DNA from 3 places in the Peribacillus frigoritolerans genome. Region 1 is predicted to be linked to each of the others. Evidence: riboswitches for the same ligand, from Rfam matches in the RefSeq annotation. Region 1 holds a riboswitch; each other region holds the start of a gene.
The links. Region 1 has a riboswitch for S-adenosylmethionine ahead of ABOA58_RS24670 (5-methyltetrahydropteroyltriglutamate--homocysteine S-methyltransferase). Riboswitches for the same ligand answer to the same signal wherever they lie in the genome.
Positions count from the first base shown of each region.

Region 1 (4,210 bases):
CCCTGATAATTTTTTAAACCTTGCCAACAAATAAAAGGAGATCCACAGCAGAACTATCTTCATAAAAAAATTATGAATAGATCTGTTGTGAATCTCCTAGTCTCCGTCACATATATTAACTTGTACTGTAAAATATACTAGGTTATGAAAACGCTGTCAATAATTTGTGAAAAATTAATCTATTTTTCTGTAATTTTTTTCAATTTTCCCTATTAGACGATATCCCATAATTCAGTTTTTGAAGTGGTGATTGACGAGGCGCCGGCATCAAGGGCATTCAGGACTTCATCCGAAGTACGTATGAGGCCACCTGCAAATATCGGTGTCTGCAATCGTTCCTTCACTTCTTTTATCATCCATGGCATAGCGCCCGGCAATACTTCGATATAATCCGGCTTGGTTTTCTGCACCAGCTTATAGCTTTTCTCAAGCGCATGTGAGTCTATTAAAAAGATTCGCTGGATGGCAATGACCCCCTTTTGCTTCGCCTTCAATATAACGCTTGATTTAGTCGAAATCAGCCCATAGGGGTTATATTCCTGACAAATGAATTCTGTCGCGTACTCATCACTTCTTATGCCATGGATCAAATCGACATGATAAATCATTTTCTTATTATGCTGCTTTGCCATCATACTTACATTTTTCAATTGTGAGATATGCAAATCAAGAAACACACCTATTTCATAGGAACTTTCTAGAAATCTTTCAAAATCCTTCATGCTTGCTGAAGCAGGCAAAATCTTCTGATCCATCATTATCCTCCTCATTCCCAGAAAAACTCAAAACTTCAAGTCATTTAGTATATTTTAAAGAGCTTGATTTATCAAACACATTTTTTTCATGAACCATGTCATCTTAACACTATCATACCTGGCACACCCTTTATAGATTGCGGCTAAGGATATATGTAAAATATCCCCTTAAATCATAAAGAAAGTTTCATTTTCAATGCTCCTTCGACGAGTTCATACAATTTAATTGTGCCAATGGGAATTTTTCGCACGATGCTCCAAGCATTAACATTCATTTTGATCGCTCTTTTTTCATATTCAAAAAATGGCGGTCTGTTAAATATCCTTTGGTTGATGAAATTCCTGTCAATGGGTTCCATTTCCACTAATTCAAATGAAATTGTTCTTTTTTCCACATGAACCGGTTTCAATGTAATCCGGAAAGCTACGTCTCTCTTAAACATCATTTTTTTCACTTCCATCGTTCCGGAAAGCACAATATGCTTAGGCGTAATCTTGACTTTAATATCCTGACCATATGATTTCATTTTTATGATTCTCTCTATCATGGCTTCAGTTACCGTTATCGGTATGCCGCTTTTGAATGGACTCATCCTTGCATTCCCTCCCCACTCAAAGCATATGCCGGATTACCTGATGCCGTTAACATTTAAGCGTGAATTAATAAACGGTATATTCTAAATATTCAACCTCCAACTCTTGACCTTTATAAAAACTACCTGTATAGTCATAATTAATTTAATAGACAACTCTTATCCAGAGAGGTGGAGGGACTGGCCCTTTGATGCCTCAGCAACAGACTATTCATGTACTGTGCTAATTCCAGAAGTGTAAAAACTTGAAGATAAGAAGAGTATATAGCTTTGTTGCCAACACCTCTTCTTATCTTTAAGAAGAGGTTTTTTATTTTTAAAAGGAAAGAAGGAATGCAACATGTCAATCACATTAACGAAAGCGCCATTCAGGGCCGATCACGTCGGAAGTTTATTAAGACCGGAACGTTTACATATTGCCAGAAAGCAATTTAGGGAGGGTACCCTTTCAGCAGAGCGGCTTCGTGAAATTGAAACCGAAGAAATCAAACGGATTGTCGATAAACAAATTGAAGTTGGTTTAGAGGCCGTTACGGACGGTGAGTTCAGACGAACATGGTGGCACTTTGACTTCCTCGAACATTTAAATGGCATCGAGGGTTATGTAACTGAAAAAGGCCTCACATTCGATGGTGTGGAAACAGAGAGATATAATGTTCGCAATATCGCGAAGGTTTCATTCAACCCTGAACATCCCTTCATTCGTGATTTCATTGAATTGGACAAAATCGTGAACGGACGTGCCGTTGCCAAACAAACCATTCCCAGTCCGAATCAATTATTTGCTGCAGGCATTCATAATGAAGACATCTACCCTGATATTGAAGATTATGCAAATGATATCATCAAGGCGTATCAGCATGCTTTGAAAGCCTTTTATGAAGCAGGTGTGCGTTATCTTCAATTGGATGATGTATATATTGCCAGGCTTTCAGCTCCAGATTTCCAGTTCAAAGATGGAAAATATACGAGGGAACAGTTAATTGATCTTGCACTTCGTGTCATTAATGGCGCATTGGAAGGAAAACCAGAAGACCTTGTCGTCACTACCCATCTATGTCGTGGAAACTACCAGTCGACATGGGCGTTTGAAGGAAGCTATGCCCATATCGCCCCAACTTTATTGGCAAAAGAAAAAGTGGATGGATTCTTCTTGGAATATGATGATCAACGCTCAGGGGATTTCAAACCATTGGAATACATTCCAAATGGCGGGGCACGGGTCGTATTGGGTGTCGTCACTTCAAAAAATGGAGAAATCGAAGAAAAGGAAGCAGTTAAGGCTCGCATCAAGGAAGCGTCAGACTTCGTTCCTCTCGAACAATTATGCTTAAGCCCGCAATGCGGCTTCGCCTCCACCCATCACGGCAACAAGCTAACGGAAGAACAGCAATGGGAAAAGCTGAAATTCGTCGTTGATATAGCAAAAGAAGTATGGGAGTGATTTTTTTCCGAAAACTTTAATTCTGATTTACAAGATTCAACAACCTAATCGGCATTAGATAAGTGTGCCGATTAGGTTTATACTATATAAAAAACGTAAAAGACATTCAAAGCCGAAAGCAACAAAAAAAGAACGCTCACCAGCACGTCCCCTTTTTACTTGCAACTATCATCATCATCCATTTTCTTCACAAATATATCATCCGTCACCCTATCTTCCAGCTTGTTCCTCAAGGCCAATTCCGCAGCCTTCCCATCACTAGGCGACCCGTCCGAGAAATACATCGGAAACAAGGAGAAAAACAAAACATAAAAAGAAAAATAGATAAATTGATACCAGATTACCGAGCTGTCCAGGATATTCTGATACACTAAGCTATATATGATCAGCATGCTGACTAAATTAAAGATAGCCCCCCCTAAATAAATCAGCGTATTCGTCAATCGATTATCATGTTTCAATCCCTTGAACTCGCAAGTCCCATTCCAAAAATAATATTTCCTTACTTCTATGTTCCGAAAGGCGAAAATTTTATTGCCACAACCGATCAAGATTTTCTTTTCTGATCCCCCAAAGATCGTAACAAAGAAAATATGCCCGCTCAAATGTATCAGCGTAACGATCGGCATGATCAAAAAAAAGGAAAATAGAAATTTAATGATATCAGAGAGACCAAACATGTTTAAGCAACCCTCCTTACTAGAGCAATTTTCTTAACAGGATGCTACTCTGATACCCTGCCCACACTAGTTATAACTAGTAAATTTTCACAGTGGTCATATGTTGCTTTCCACAAGTGCTAAGAGGATAATTTGTTCTCTTCTGCTTAATCCGGGCTGTTTCCAACTTAATTTGGTCTGACATCAGGGTTTTTTAGACTATCTCCTGCTTAATTCGACCTTCCTCCGATTATTTCGACCTATCTCCAGCTTAATTCGACCTTCCACCGATTAATTCGACCTATCTCCTGCTTATTTCGTCCTTCCTCCGATTATTTCGACCTATCTCAGCTTTATCCGTCCTTCCTCCTGCTTTTTCTGGCCTTCAAAAAAAGCTATCTCCTTCCAAATAAATTTAGAATAGTGATAGCCTTTACATCTTTATTTAGCGATTGGGGGTGCGAAGAATTTCTGCGTTGTTTTGTCCTGGCCTCAAGCCTGTATGTTTATATTCAGGGGTGAAAACCGATGTTTTGAATGGGCAGGCGATTTGCTTCTGGACATTTCCTTTTCCGTCAGGTACCTCGACGATCATTCCCCTTTCCTTCAATTGGGGGTGTTCGGCCGCTTCGGTGAAGGTCAGCACTGGTTCTGCACAGGCCTCGAAATCAGCGAATATTTCCTGCCATTCATGAAAATCTCTTTCAAGGAAAGCCAGTCGGATGGCCGTTTTAAATCTAATTCCGCTTTCTTCATCGC
Region 1 covers NZ_CP158190.1:4,980,742-4,984,951, forward strand. Annotated here, with positions in the region: gene ABOA58_RS24660 (glycerol-3-phosphate responsive antiterminator) at 213-755, opposite strand; gene ABOA58_RS24665 (hypothetical protein) at 929-1,348, opposite strand; SAM riboswitch class I at 1,505-1,606, shown strand; gene ABOA58_RS24670 (5-methyltetrahydropteroyltriglutamate--homocysteine S-methyltransferase) at 1,689-2,792, shown strand; gene ABOA58_RS24675 (hypothetical protein) at 2,948-3,472, opposite strand; gene ABOA58_RS24680 (CaiB/BaiF CoA transferase family protein) at 3,897-4,210, opposite strand, start outside.

Region 2 (4,210 bases), 2.1 Mb from region 1:
ATCAAGATATTTCTAAGCAATATGTAGATCAGATTTTCAAGCCGAATGCCAGGCATATTGAAATACAGAAGAGAATAGATAGTGGTGAGATACAGTATATCTCTGATATTATCCTATTTAATGTAGGGATCATTTCTTTCACATTGGCATTATCTACACATTATGAGATCCATCAGCAGAAAAAGGAGCCATATTTTACTTCTGAACGAATTAAGAGCATTGCTCAACTTTTGGTATATGGTATTCATGGCAAACAAAAACATACATAATGAAACGGTCATATTTGCGGCTTGATGCTCAAGCCCTTCAATATGACCGTTTTATTTTCCTTAAGATCCGATGGAGTAAACTTGAAAATTTTTTAAACCAGAGTGTAAGATTTGACTTATATTTTTCAGACTATTACGATAAATGCATGCTGTACGAAATGCTTACGAAGATTTTATCTTGAAATCATGTAATATTGGAGGGGGAGATTAAATGACCGATATCGTAATTTTATCAGGAAGTCCGGCTATTCCGTCCAGAACGGACATTTCACTAAAACATATTCAATCATTAGTCGAAAACGAAGGTTTTACCACAGCTTATTTCTCAATTACGGATTTCTCAGCAGATGATTTATTCCAAGGAAAATATAATAGCGAAGATATCTTAAAGCTTTCAGAGAAAATTCAAGCAGCTAGAGGTGTCATTATTGGTTCACCGGTTTATAAGGCTTCTTATACAGGTGTATTGAAGGCCTTGATCGATTTGCTGCCAGAAGGTGCTTTTAAGGGTAAGCCAGTACTGCCAATCATGATTGGCGGAAGTAACAGGCATCTATTGGCGATTGACTATGCACTTAAACCATTAATTTCAATATTAAAAGGCGAGCCGCTGCAGGGGATTTATTTCGTTGATAAAGAAATAGATAAACAGAATTCAGAAAACCCGATAAATGATTTGCATTTAATTGATCGCGTCCAGAGTCAAGTTCAAGAATTTGTAGAAGCGATACAGTTAAGAAATTAATGAATTCGAGTAATTCCTTCTATAAAAAGGACTGGAATTCGAGAAATTATTTTTTCAAAGAATGACAGGCGCCAATAATAGGTTTGTTAATGAAAATAGACTCATTTTTTTGGATGCTTTATCTAAAAAGACGAGTCTATTTTCGTATTTACATGAACATAAAATCATAATCGGAATAGTGTGTATAAAAATAACAGTTCATCCATAATATTAAACCAAGTTATTTTATAAGAAAACTCCATTGACAAGGATTAAATATATGTTAATATTTAAAATAATAAAACTTATCCAGAGCGACGGAGGGAATTGGCCCTTTGAAGTCCAGCAACCTGCATGATCGATGCAAGGTGCTACCTCCAACAAAATGTTGATCATTTTGGAAGATAAGGTAAAGATATTTACCTTGGGATCTTTCCATCATGGAAAGATTTTTGTTTTTTGGGAAAGTTGTAGGCAAACCATAACAATGTAAGGTTGTTTGGAATTATATAAATCTAAGAAATTCATTGAATCAGCGGTGAAAATAAGAAATTCGCGGATTTTCTTAAAGGAGGAACAGGCTTGGATAAAGAGAATCAGCTTGAAGAAATATTTGAACGACTTCAAGAAATGCTTAATTCTATGAAATATGGATCCATTACACTTATTGTCCAGGATGGTAAAATCATTCAAATGGAAAGAAATGAAAAATTAAGAATTAAATAAGGTATCTGCTGACTAGAAAAACTAGAGGCGGGTTTAACTGATATAAAGAGAGTATTGGTTAGATTCGTCTCTTTTTTCCTAGAGTCAAACAATTACAACGGGCATTGATCAACAGTTACTCTAACCTGATACAGCAAGTTTTTAGAGGGGGCTACAAAGTTGGCTGCATTAATAAACTATGAAAATTTCAACACTGGGGATTTCCCTGTATTTCCCGAAGACAGTGAGACAAAAGGTGCTTTGGAAGTTCTGCAATGGGCGAATGACCATTATGGAAACGAACTGATTTATGCTTGCAGTTTTGGCATAGAAGGCATCGTGCTTACGGATTTATTGGCGAAGGTCAATCCTTCTGCCAAAATAGTTTTCCTTGATACAGATGTTCATTTTGAGGAAACTTATCAATTGATCGAGCAAGTGAAAAAGCGATATCCAAAGCTTTCGATCGAAATGAAGAAACCTGCCTTGACGCTAGAGGAACAAGCAGCGGAATATGGGGATGAATTATGGGTTAGAGATTCAAATAAGTGCTGTAATATCCGTAAAATCATTCCGCTTACCGATGTGCTTTCAACGGCAACAGCATGGCTTTCGGGACTGCGGAGGGAGCAATCCGAAACAAGGGCTTTAACCGAGTATATCAATAAGGATAATAAGTTCAAGTCAGTTAAAATATGTCCACTCATACATTGGACATGGAAAGATGTTTGGCGCTACGCCCACAAAAACGGACTTCCATATAATATCCTGCATGATAATGGATATCCGAGCATTGGATGTAAAACATGTACAGCACCAGCCTTCAATGCAGATGATTTACGCTCTGGCCGTTGGCAAGGAGCTCAAAAAACGGAATGCGGATTGCATTTATCTTAAATAAATAAAAACCATAGGCTTAAATAAATAAAAACCATAGGCTTAAATAAATAGAAACCATAGGGGGAAATTAGCATGACAATCAGTTTACCGCACGGAGGAACATTAATCGATCTTTGGGAACCAAATTATGATATTAGTAAAATAACAAAGTCAATCGAAATCGATCAAATTGCTTTAAGTGATCTTGAATTGATAGGCACTGGTGCCTACAGTCCAATTAAAGGATTCTTTACAAAAAGTGACTACGAGACAGTGGTCAAGGATTTGAGGCTTAGCAGCGGTCATGTATGGAGCATCCCAATTACGCTTCCTTTGACCGAAGAAACTGCAGAAACCCTTACTATAGGTGAAGAAGTAACGTTGACTCATGAAGGTGAAACATACGGGGTTCTCTCCGTTTCCGATATTTACACGCCAGATAAGCAATTGGAAGCGACATTAGTATATCAAACGGATGATGAGAAGCATCCTGGAGTGAAAAATTTATATAACCGCGGTGATGTATATGTCGGTGGGGAAATAAAGTTGATCAAGAGAATAGAGCGTCCGCAGTTTCAAGCTCACTATTTGGACCCAGTCGAGACAAGGAAAGCTTTTGCTGAAAAAGGCTGGGAAACGGTTGTCGGCTTCCAAACGAGGAACCCTGTTCACCGTGCACATGAATACATTCAAAAGACAGCATTGGAGATAGTCGACGGCTTATTCTTAAACCCTCTTGTAGGTGCCACCAAATCAGATGACATTCCGGCAGATGTAAGAATGGAAAGCTATAAAGTGCTGCTTGAAAAATATTATCCTAAGGATCGCGTCTCCCTTGCAGTTTTCCCTGCTGCCATGCGTTATGCAGGACCTAGGGAAGCCATTTTCCATGCGATGGTCCGTAAAAATTATGGTTGCACACATTTTATCGTCGGACGTGATCATGCGGGTGTGGGCGATTATTATGGAACATATGATGCTCAAAAAATCTTTGGGAATTTCAACGCAGATGAGTTAGGGATCACGCTATTATTCTTTGAACATAGCTTTTACTGTAAAGCATGTGGCAATATGGCTTCCGCTAAAACTTGTCCGCATGGCAAGGAAGACCATGTCATCCTGTCTGGAACGAAGGTAAGGGAAATGCTGCGTAACGGAGAAATTCCTCCAGCTACCTTTAGCCGTAAAGAAGTCATCGAGGTGTTGATTGAAGGTCTAAAAAAGAATGAAGTTTATAACTGATCGGACATAAATTGAAGGATCACATGAAGAGGGGGATTTTTAATGAGTAAAAGTACGAATGTCACTTGGCATGAAACGTCATTGACCAAGGAGCTCCGCCGGAAGCAGAACGGCCATGAAAGCACAGTTCTATGGTTCACTGGTCTCTCGGGCTCCGGAAAATCGACGATTGCGAATGCAGTCGCTAAAGAGTTATATAATCGGAATATTCGAAGTTATGTTTTGGATGGTGATAATATCCGTCATGGTTTGAATAAAGATTTAGGTTTTTCTGAAGAGGACAGAACCGAGAATATTAGGCGAATCGGTGAGGTTTCCAAGTTATTCGTGGATAGTGGGCAGTTCGTATTGACCGCCTTCATATCACCTTTCAGGGCAGATCGGCAGATTG
Region 2 covers NZ_CP158190.1:2,906,758-2,910,967, reverse strand. Annotated here, with positions in the region: gene ABOA58_RS14310 (TetR/AcrR family transcriptional regulator) at 1-269, shown strand, start outside; gene ssuE (NADPH-dependent FMN reductase) at 481-1,014, shown strand; SAM riboswitch class I at 1,296-1,404, shown strand; gene ABOA58_RS14300 (YezD family protein) at 1,576-1,719, shown strand; gene ABOA58_RS14295 (phosphoadenylyl-sulfate reductase) at 1,891-2,595, shown strand; gene sat (sulfate adenylyltransferase) at 2,671-3,819, shown strand; gene cysC (adenylyl-sulfate kinase) at 3,862-4,210, shown strand, end outside.
Region 2: another riboswitch for S-adenosylmethionine. It lies ahead of ABOA58_RS14300 (YezD family protein); the one in region 1 lies ahead of ABOA58_RS24670 (5-methyltetrahydropteroyltriglutamate--homocysteine S-methyltransferase).

Region 3 (4,210 bases), 130 kb from region 1:
CTGCAATATGAAGCAATCCATATAGCGGAAAATCCGCCTTCGCGAACAGAAATAGAACAACTATATAAAAACAGCAATTTGGAGTTGAAGAAGTTTTTTAATACTAGCGGTCAAAAATATCGGGAGCTGGGCTTAAAGGATAAGCTGAAAGAAGCTTCTGAAGCAGAGATGCTTGATATATTGTCCACAGATGGCATGCTTCTGAAAAGGCCGATTGTTACGGACGGCACCAAAGTGACGGTAGGTTTCAAAGAGGAGCAATTCGAACAGGTTTGGAACTGAAAATTTCTCGAAATATTTGGTTAATTCCTTACTTAAACAAACAATCTACCTTATAATGGAATAGATAAAATAAGATGTACATATGGAGGGTTAATAATGACAACAACACCAAAAGAACTTCGTTACACTAAAGAACATGAATGGGTCAAAACGGAAGATGGAACAGTGCGCATTGGAATTACAGCTTTCGCACAGTCCGAGCTTGGGGACATCGTATTCGTTGAGCTTCCGGAAATCGGCGATGAATTGAAAGCGAACGAACCATTCGGAAGTGTTGAATCCGTTAAGACCGTTTCTGAGCTTTATGCACCTATCAGTGGCAAGGTTGTTGAAGTAAACGAAGATTTAAGTGACAACCCTGAATATGTAAATGAGTCTCCTTATGAAAAGGCATGGATGGTCGTGCTTGAACCATCTAATGGCAGTGATATTGAAAACTTGATGAGCGCTGAAGAGTATGAGAGTTTAATCAACGGTTAAAAAGAATGAGAGGGGGACTGAAAAGGCCTGCTCTCTTTTTCATTTTGTACCGTGGCAGTTGCACACATAATTCGTGAGATGGAGTGATGACATGGAGTGGGGCGAATTCGATAAAGTGATCATTGTAGAAGGCAGTTCCGATAGAAGAAAAGTTGCCTCCGTTTTAAATGAAGATGTGGAAATAAGATGTACGAATGGGACCATATCATTAACTAAGCTGGATGAATTAGTGGATGAATTGATGGACCGTGATGTTTATCTCCTTTTTGACGCAGATGAATCAGGAGAAAAGCTCCGGAAGCAGTTCCGAAGGGAAATGCCTGAAGCGAACCACCTGTATATTAATAAAATGTACAAAGAAGTGGAAAGCTCGCCCGAACATCATATCGCAACTGTGCTTTTATCTGCCAATATGAATGTGAAAATGAAATTTTTAAGTCAAAGGGTGAACGACTAATTGATGCAGGAATGGAAAGAAGAAGAGTGTAAGCTTGCTGTTGAAAATGGGGAAACCTTTTGCTTATATTTATATACCCCTTTATGCGGCACTTGTCAGGTTGCCTCCAAGATGCTGACGATATCCTTGGAGCTATTCCCGGAATTGAAGGCAGGGAAAATGAATATGAATTATGTCCAAGCAATTGCCGAATCATATGAAATCGAAAGTGTTCCTTGTTTGTTGCTTTTCAAAGAAGGACAGCTGCACAAAAAAATATATGCCTTTCAATCCGTTCCTTATTTGTACGGATTGCTTAAGGAAATCAGCTAAGAAACCAATCAGAACCGTGGTTGGTTTCTTTGTTGCGGACATTTGAATGCGAGATTGAAATTAAACAAAGAATATTCTAACAATTCATTGACTGATTTATTCTAAAATGCTATATTTTGAATTAAGTAACGGCAGAATTTAATAGTTCTTATCAAGAGTGGCGGAGGGACTGGCCCGACGAAGCCCGGCAACCGGTATAAATTTATATACGGTGCTAATTCCAGCAGAGTGTTGGCTCTGGTAGATGAGGTGTATTCTAGAAACCTCTTCTTATTGAAGTGGTTTTTTTGTTTATAAAAGGCCAGGTATCATATAATTCCAACTAAATCCATAGAAAAAGGTGAAATCATATGTCAGAGAAAAAGTTGCGTTTCGAAACATTGAGTGTTCATGGCGGTCTGCAAGCTGATGAAACAGGTGCTCGTGCAGTTCCTATCTACCAAAGCAATGCATACTTGTTCAAAGACACCGACCATGCAGCGAATTTATTTGGTCTAAAGGAGAATGGTTATATATATTCACGACTTCATAATCCCACGGTCAGCGTTTTTGAGGAAAGAATGGCCTTATTGGAAGGCGGTATCGGCGGATTGGCAACAGCAAGCGGAATGGCGGCCATTTCACTTTCAATCCTGAATATTGCCGCTGCTGGAGATGAGATTGTTTCAGCCTCTACATTATATGGCGGTACGTATAACCTTTTTGAAAATACTCTTCCTAAATATGGGATCAAAGTGAAGTTCGTTTCTCCCGATGACCCTGAAAATTTCAAAAGGGCGATAACGCCAAGAACTAAAGCCATTTTTGCTGAAACGATCGGAAATCCAAGTTTGAGGGTGCTTGATATTGAAGCGGTAGCGAAAATCGCCCATGATGCCGGAATACCTTTGATCATTGATAATACCTTCGCGACACCATATCTATGCAGACCAATTGATTTTGGAGCGGATATTGTCATCCATTCCGCTACAAAATGGCTTCTGGGAAATGGAACCACGCTGGGCGGTGTCATCGTGGATGGAGGGAAATTCGATTGGAACTCGCCAAATTATCCTGGCTTCACGGAGCCTGACCCAAGCTACGACAATCTGGTATACGCCGAGGCAGTTGGACCTGCTGCATTCATAACGAAAGCCCGAGTGCAGTTACTTCGTGATTTAGGCCCTGCGCTAAGTGCCCAAAGTGCATTCCAGTTTACGCTTGGGCTTGAAACACTGCATGTAAGGATGAAAGAGCATCTGTCAAACACCAAGTCTGTCATTAAATATTTAAAAAACCACCCTGCAGTGACTTGGGTTTCACATCCTGGTGATGAGGATCATCCCGATAAAGCCCTTGCGGATAAATATTTGCCTAAGGGAGCTGGATCTGTCGTGACTTTTGGAATACAAGGTAATCGCGAAGCTGGCGCAAAGCTTATCAATTCGGTGGAATTATGGTCCCATGTAGCGAATGTGGGGGATGCGAAGAGCTTGATCATCCATCCAGCAAGTACGACCCATCAACAATTGAATGAGGCGGGTCTTGCGAAAGCGGGTGTGAGTGCTGATCAAGTCCGTTTATCCATTGGGATTGAAAATGTAGACGATTTAATAGAAGATTTGGAGCAGGCAATTGAAAAAGCGACGAATATCGTCTCCTTGACATCCAAAACGGTTTAAGTAAAGTTTCTGTGTACTAGAAATAATATACATTGCGCTCCTTTTTTATCTATGATAAAATTTCACCATACTAAAGAACTTAATGATGTACAAATATTCTATATATTAGCTCTTATCAAGAGAGGTGGAGGGATGTGCCCGATGAAACCCGGCAACCGACAAGGAGATTTCCTTGGAAAGGTGCCAATTCACACAAAGTTTAATCACTTTGGAAGATGAGAGGAAGGCCTGTTTCTTCACCTGCCTTTCTGCTCATGCAGAAAGGTTTTTTCTATTTTAATGGGGGAAACCCTTTGCATGATATGAGAAACAGACTAATAATGTAGAGAAATCAACTAAGTTCATAGGTTTTATTGGATAAAAGAGGTGAGGATTAATGATTACATTGACGAAAGTCAGTAAGCTGTTCCGAACAGGAAAAGGAAACAGTGAGACGATCAAGGCTGTAAATAATGTGAATGTTGAAATAAATAAAGGCGAGATTTTCGGTATTATCGGTTACAGTGGAGCGGGGAAAAGTACTTTGATCAGAATGCTCAATGGGTTGGAAACACCTACAGAGGGATCCGTTGTGGTGGCTGAGAAGGAAATTTCAAAAATTAAAGGCGCTCAGCTCCGTAAGGCCCGTCAAGAAATCAGCATGATTTTCCAACATTTCAATCTATTATGGTCAAGGACCGTTCAGGAGAATATATCTTTCCCATTGGAAATTGCAGGAGTTTCTAAACCTGAACGAACCAAGCGTGTGAACGAATTGATCAAGTTAGTCGGACTGGAAGGCAGGGAAAAGGCCTATCCTTCACAATTAAGCGGAGGGCAAAAGCAAAGGGTGGGAATAGCCAGGGCTCTGGCAAATGACCCTAAAGTGCTGCTGTGTGATGAAGCGACTTCTGCCTTGGATCCGCAGACTACCGACTCCATACTCGAATTGCTTGTTGACATCAATCAGCGCCTGGGATTGACGATCGTCTTGATAACACATGAAATGCATGTAATACGTAAAATCTGCCATCGCGTC
Region 3 covers NZ_CP158190.1:5,115,360-5,119,569, reverse strand. Annotated here, with positions in the region: gene ABOA58_RS25380 (arsenate reductase family protein) at 1-282, shown strand, start outside; gene gcvH (glycine cleavage system protein GcvH) at 379-762, shown strand; gene ABOA58_RS25370 (toprim domain-containing protein) at 854-1,219, shown strand; gene ABOA58_RS25365 (thioredoxin family protein) at 1,223-1,531, shown strand; SAM riboswitch class I at 1,677-1,782, shown strand; gene ABOA58_RS25360 (O-acetylhomoserine aminocarboxypropyltransferase/cysteine synthase family protein) at 1,882-3,192, shown strand; SAM riboswitch class I at 3,302-3,414, shown strand; gene ABOA58_RS25355 (methionine ABC transporter ATP-binding protein) at 3,569-4,210, shown strand, end outside.
Region 3: another riboswitch for S-adenosylmethionine. It lies ahead of ABOA58_RS25360 (O-acetylhomoserine aminocarboxypropyltransferase/cysteine synthase family protein); the one in region 1 lies ahead of ABOA58_RS24670 (5-methyltetrahydropteroyltriglutamate--homocysteine S-methyltransferase).